2 linked regions of the Terriglobus albidus genome follow. The protein of the gene in region 2 interacts with the protein of the main gene of each other region in a pairwise test. Links are inferred from orthologs where the notes say so. Each region holds a gene or a part of one and is shown on either strand. Other genes may lie near its edges. The genes, in order: ruvC and ruvA.

What was found.
Region 1: the proteins of ruvA (region 2) and ruvC interact in binary tests that used the Escherichia coli proteins (3 or more experiments, as listed by UniProt). The link is inferred for Terriglobus albidus from one-to-one orthologs.

What each region holds. Positions count from the first base shown.
Region 1 is NZ_CP042806.1:3,962,746-3,966,045, forward strand. What follows is about bases 188-3,166. They hold ruvC (crossover junction endodeoxyribonuclease RuvC), read right to left. Parts: upstream 1,946-3,166; coding sequence 1,430-1,945; downstream 188-1,429. Other genes in these bases: FTW19_RS15520 (FecR family protein), read right to left, coding at 188-670; FTW19_RS15525 (hypothetical protein), read right to left, coding at 795-1,433; FTW19_RS15535 (thiazole synthase), read right to left, coding at 2,048-2,818. Also shown: more of FTW19_RS15520, read right to left, coding at 1-187; FTW19_RS15540 (DUF3185 domain-containing protein), read left to right, coding at 3,196-3,300.
Region 2 is NZ_CP042806.1:589,582-592,765, reverse strand. The notes cover bases 104-2,966. They hold ruvA (Holliday junction branch migration protein RuvA), read right to left. Parts: upstream 1,902-2,966; coding sequence 1,305-1,901; downstream 104-1,304. Other genes in these bases: FTW19_RS02405 (hypothetical protein), read right to left, coding at 2,202-2,963; FTW19_RS02410 (hypothetical protein), read right to left, coding at 1,925-2,197; FTW19_RS25670 (hypothetical protein), read right to left, coding at 1,003-1,239; FTW19_RS02420 (hypothetical protein), read right to left, coding at 104-863. In the rest of the region: more of FTW19_RS02420, read right to left, coding at 1-103; FTW19_RS02400 (hypothetical protein), read left to right, coding at 2,986-3,184. UniProt on the Escherichia coli protein: The RuvA-RuvB-RuvC complex processes Holliday junction (HJ) DNA during genetic recombination and DNA repair.

The sequences.
Region 1 (3,300 bases), 3.4 Mb from region 2 along the record:
GCGCCGCTTCGCTTGCAGCCGCCTGGGCGCGCTCCTCATTCCAGTTGTCCCAACTGTCCTGACGTACGGACTTCGACAGGAAATACCGTCCACTGTCGGCAGCATCCGGCTCAAACTGCTCGCCGGCACGGACATTCGCGCTGTAGCCGCCCTCGCGCTCCACGTGCAGGCTGCCTTGCATCACGGCTACCTCTACGGGAGCCTGATCCAGGCTGACACGAAAGGAACTATTTTCGACCGGAGTCAGCGAAGCCGCACCAGCCTTGAGGAAGTACCCGTTCTGGTCGGCAATCCGAAGCTCGAAGTACGCCATCCCCTGGTCGAGCGATAGCTGGGTCAGATATCTCCCCTGATCCGTATTCATGCGAACCAGGGTGAGAGCGCTCTGAGGTGTCAGGCGCGCTATGCTGCCATCTTCAAACTCAATCTCAGCCTGGCCGTCATCGGCTGTGACAATGCGCTGACCTTCAATCAATGGCAGGTTCGCCTGGGCCTCACCAATCTGTGTGTTATCGCCGTACAGCACCTGCACGTTGCCCTGTACAAAGCTCAGACGGGCGGCGCGCATTCCAGGAGCGGGAGCCGATTGCTGACCAGCGAGCCCGATGACTCCACAAACGACCACGAATAGCGCCACCAGAATTCCGCGTATTACTCTGAACCGGTTCATAGGGCCCCCATTCTCTCACTTGTATTAACGCATGTGCATAAGAAAGGTTCTTGCCTTGTTCCGGTCCTGTGATCACGAAAGCGCCCAGCGCATTGCGCTGTTTCAGATCGTTCGCAGAAAAGAGCTACTTCCCGTTATTCAGCAGCGCCTCGGCTTTGGTGCGCACCCGATCCATCAACGACACATCCTCGATGATCTTCCGTAAGGTCGGCTCGATATTCTGGATCTCGAGCGCCCACCCGGTCTTTACCGAATTACCAAGAGAGGTTATCTCGGCATCCAGACCAAGACGATCGAAGCGGTGCAGATATGCAAGGCGTTGACCGGTCTCCATGGTGAGAGCGATTCCCTGGAAGATGGAAGTCACCTTCTGAATCTCTTTGTCGTCGGAGTAGTTGTAGCTGCAGCTTCCGGTGTCGGAAGATCCGGTCCAGGTAAGGGCCTTCTTGCCGGTCTGCGCCATATTTTTAAGGTGCGTCTCACACTGCACTTTGCGGAAACCGTCGGTAGCCTTCGCCTCCGCCCAGATATGCTCAAGATTCTGCGGGCTTACAGCGATCGGCGCTTCCGTATCGATACCCTGCTGGTTACGCGCGCGATAGACCCCTTTTCCGTCTTCTCCGAGAGTGATTTCGTAGTGGGTGGTCTGTACCTGCGGCCGATCAAACGTAAAGGTGACGGTCGGCGGCGTCGGTGATGCCAATGCTGCCGGAGAGACCTGGAACACAAAAGCAAGTAGGAAGAGCGTAGTAACGTGCGTCATCGTACTCCTGCCAGCGAGATCGCCGACTCTGTCTGCAAAGTATGAATATGAGTGATAGCGATTGCCAGCGCATCTGCGGCGTCGGCCGTCTCGAACTGGTTCTCAATCTCCAGAAGCCGCGCCACCATGAACTGTACCTGTTCTTTCTTGGCCAGGCCATAGCCAACTACCGAGCTTTTGATCTTCAGGGGGGCATATTCGGCAACCTGCAGGTTACAGGTAGCGGCAGCCAGCAGCGCCACACCTCGCACCTGCCCAAGCTTCAGGGCCGACTTCGCGTTTGCCGAGAAAAACACGTCTTCGATCGCTACAACATCCGGAGCGTAGGCGGTCAATAATCCAGCCAACTCCGTATAAACCTGATGAAGACGGACCGGCGTACGATCCTTTTTGTTCAGCTTGATCGAACCCGCGGCTACCGGAACCAGCCGAGGAGTGCGCGCCCTTTCATCGGCCTCAACGATTCCCCAGCCGGTGAACTCGGTGCCGCAGTCGATTCCGAAGACACGCATGGTGGCAGTCTACCTGCGGGAGATGCGCCGGCATAGTGCCAAACCGCGCTCCCTAAGAGTGTTCATCACGACTTCCGCAAAACTTCTCCTCGAGGCTTCCGCCTAGCGGGAGATCCCCTCCAGTGGAGAGCTGGCCGTGGCGTAAAGCTTCCTGGGCATACGTCCCGCCAAGTATGCCTGCCGGCCGGCGAGCACCGCGTGCTGCATCGCCTCCGCCATCAGAATGGGGTCGTTTGCCTGGGCGATCGCCGTATTCATCAGCACGGCGTCAAAGCCCATCTCCAAGGCGATCGCAGCGTCGGAAGCAGTGCCGACGCCGGCGTCCACGATTAGAGGAACTTCGGTGATCATCTCGCGCAGGATGCGCAGGTTCGCGACATTCTGAAGTCCAAGGCCAGAGCCGATCGGAGCGCCCAAAGGCATCACCGCAGCTGCGCCCGCGTCAATAAGTCTCTTCGCAAATACAATGTCATCAGAGGTATACGGGAGAACCGTAAAGCCCTCCTTGACGAGAACCTGAGTTGCTAACAGCGTTCCTTGTACATCCGGATAGAGGGTTCTCTGGTCTCCGATGACCTCGATTTTCACCCAGTCGGAGAGTCCTACTTCGCGGCCGAGACGGGCAGCGCGGATGGCCTCTTCGCCGGTGTAGCAACCGGCGGTATTGGGAAGCAGGAAGTAACGCTGCGGATCGATAAAGTCGAGCAGGCTCTCCTTGGACCGGTCGAGATTCACCCGGCGCACGGCCACCGTCACCATCTCGGCTCCCGAAGCCTCAATGGCACGCTGGGTCTCAGGGCCGTCTTTGTACTTCCCTGTACCAACAATGAGTCGCGACTGAAAGGCCTTTCCGGCGATAACAAGGGGTTCCATAGGGCTATTTTAGGACCTTTCGAAAGAAGCAGTGTGTCGCGATACCGTTTCGCATTTTCGGCTTAAACGCGCATGGCCTGCGGCGTGCCGGCAGGCCATGAATAGCGCGGTGAACTGTTGAGATTGACCTGAGGCGTACCCACCCATCGGGGGCCTCGGCAGGAGCTACGAGTCTTGCCAGGTCTAAGGCGGGTCGCCTTAAGCCTCAGTCACCTCACGTGCATTGATACAACTGTGTGAGTCACATTTCATAGGCTGGATCATCCTCCTTTCCCGTGTACTTCTAACGTAAGACCTTGCCCGCATAGAGTCAAATGCGTACATCCTGCCAAATCAAAACCTGCATCGGAGATTTTTGAACGAATGAAGGAGAAATAATGAAGGCAGCGACGATTGTAGGTATCCTCTTGATTCTGCTTGGCATTGTGGGCTTCGCCATGGGAGGGTTCAGCTTCAAAGAACACAAGAAAGACGTCGATCTG
Region 2 (3,184 bases):
TTGTTTGGTCCAGCCAGCGGATAAAGGGGATGGAGCCCCTGCTTCATATTCGTGACATACGGGTCGTACCCCAATACCAGTACTCCGATGGAGACTGCAGCCAGAACCGCCATGCCGCTCGCGCGAAATGCGTTTGGTCCACGCCTGAAAATTAACCAAAGCGAAAGCTCAATCGCCAACAGCCCGCAACACAGCACTACCGCATACGCGAGCCCCGTGAATTTTATAGCGATGGCCAACGAGGAGGCTGTCGCAAAAAGGGCATAATCAACGGGAGTAGGAGCATAGATGATGTTAATTGCCGCGAGGATGGTAATAACGATCAGTAAACCCAACGCTCCATCAACATAGAACGTCATCATCTGAGGAAGGGCGATGGGACTCAACGCGGTGACGGTCGCTAAGAGGAGCGAGTTTACGCTGCCCACTCCACGCTTGCGGAAGAAGTCGCCTGAGTAGGCCATGCAGGCCAACATCAGAATTACGGTGTAAACCTTTCCAAGCTGGTAGTTACGAAACACATAAATTACAAGCGAGGCAAAGTACCAAGTCGCTTTTGGATAGTGGTTTGCCCACACCGATCCCGGAATATGGCCGTAAAGAGGATTGACGCCCCGCAGCAATGCCAGGATCGCCTCTGTGTGATACGCGCGACCATCATAACTCGTGTCGTCAAAAAACAATGTAACCGTGGCAGCCACGAAGGCTGAAGCCAGGAGTATGCCGACGAGCAGAACATGCTGCTTACGCGATAAGCCACGAAACAAAACAATGTAGAGCAATCCCAACAATACAAACGAGCTTAGAGCGGCAAGAGGGAGCCATGAATGGATCGCAGAGAGCAGCAGAATAGAGATAGTCATGGCTGGAATCCAAACAAGCTCTACAAGAAATAGTGCGACAGAGGGTGCAAAGCCAGCCCGCGCAACCAGTGTGGAAACTGCCGACTCTTCGCACCGTGTGACGCCACTGCGGTTCATTCGCATAGTTCCCTCTACGATCTTACGGCGATACATAGCTTGCAGGTCCGGGTCGATGGACCAATACAGGCGAAGAGAAGATCGCTCCCAGCTCCACGCCTCCATCCATCGTTGGCGTTTCTGGCTTGGCCCGGCGTGTGGAGATGGTTGCGGTGGCCAGCGCAACATATGAGATCGCTCTCACACCTGCGGGATGACAGATAAAAGACGGTTCGCGCGTGGCGCGAATAGTTCGCCCCAGGTCCCAAAAGCGGGACATCCACCCCAACGAGCTCGGGTCGTTGGGGACCCCGGGACCCGGGGCACCCAGAGTTGGTGGTTGCCTTAGCGGATGGCGGCGAGGGTGGCGCGGAAGAGTTGTTCGAAGTCGTCGGCGATGTTCGGTTCTTTCTTCAGTGCGGCTTCCATGGCCTTTTCGGCTGCCGGTTTCTGGTAGCCGAGGTTGGTGAGGGCGGAGAGCACGTCTTCGGTTGCTGCACCTGCGGGCAGGGCGGAGGCCTGCGATGTGGGCAAGGCGAACTCTTCCAGCTTGTCCTTTAGTTCCAGCACGACGCGTTCGGCAGTCTTTTTGCCGATGCCGGGAACCCTGGTCAGTGTGGCGTGGTCCTGCGCGCGAATGGCAGTGACAAGACGCTGCGAGGGAAGGCCGGAAAGGACAGTAACGGCCAGCTTGGGGCCGATGCCGCTGACGGTGATCAACTTCTCGAAGAGCTTCTTTTCATCGCGTTCGACAAAGCCGAAGAGGGAGATGGCATCCTCGCGCACGTGGGTATGGATGTGCAGCTTCACCTCGCGGCCCTCTTCAGGAAGATGGGTGAAGGTCTCAATCGAGATAGTCACGTCGTAGCCCACACCCGCGGCCTCGACGATGACCTGGTTGGGATGTTTGGCGAGGAGTGTTCCGCGAAGGTGAGCAATCATGGTGGTTGCTAGTTCCTGGTTGGCTAGTTGCTGGTTGTTCTACCTGACGGCAGAAGCTGTCCGATCACGAGACCGAGAACAGAGTAGAGAGCGATGTTGGCCAGGAGCAGCAAAGGCCAGAGACCGGTTGCGTAACGGAGCCAATGGACCGGTGGACAGATGATGGTGGTCACCAGGGTCCAGAAGCCGCCGAGAGGAATGCCGTAGCGGATGCTGTTGCCCGCGGTCCAGAGGCTGAAGGCGCCGGCGAAGAGGCCGAGGAAGCCGAAGACCCCAATGATGATCTTCGTGCGCATCGTTCTAACGGCGGCGGTACTTGATGGCGAACTCGTAGCCAGAGTTGGGCGGGAAGAGCTGGGCGACGAGCTTCAGACGCTCGGCCAGCGCTGTAGGAGCCAGTAGCGGGTACTCACGCTCGCGGAGCTCGGCGTAGTCGAAGTCGATCGCCAGCGAGAGCAGATAGATGGCGATGGCGTCGGCGAAGGCCAGCGCCGCGAAGTCACTCCGGGCTTTTTCGTCATTATTGGTACGGGCCTGCTTGCGGCTGTCGTAGGCGTCCTGGCTGGTCTCACCGCGGACATCGGCCTGGGCCTGCTTCCAGACAAGCTCTGAAAAGCTTTCGGGTACACCTGCCTGGTCCACGAAGGCATGGCCAACATTGATGAAAAATTCGAAGGCCAGGGCGAAGCGGTCATGCATCAGGCGCGCCGAGATGAAGACGCCTTCGGAGGTGCCGAAATCTACGTTGCGGTGGCAACTGGCGCGATCGCCGAGCTCGGTGGTGAAGTCCGACGAGATAAGGATGTCTTCGGGCGTATTGGCGCGGGTGGCGAGATCGCCCCGCATCTCGGCGATGGCAAGGGGAACGAAATAATACGCCTTGCGCTTCAGCGCGTCAGCCATGGCGGCGGGAACGGTATTGATGATCTGTTCCAGATCGGCGCCGGCGAGCTTGGCTTCTCCATAAACCGCGTAACAGACGCCGTTGCTTCCCTGGCGCACGGGGGCCTCCCGTGCCACCTGCGAGGCTGTAATCAGTTGCGACTGCACACGTTCCGACATCACGGTTTATTCTAAAGGAGCAATGATGACGCAGGCACAGCAAATCCCAGGGAGTTCTCACGGCCGGATTTTCGGCGTTCCGTTCGGCGATCTGGGCTGGTTTGCCAGCCTGTTGATGACGCTGGCCTCCGGTTTTCTGGTCTTCTTCGCGGCGACCTTCGTGGGCATCTTCAGCCTGCTGTTCTACGGTGCCTTTTCGCACAAAGCGGTGGACTACACCG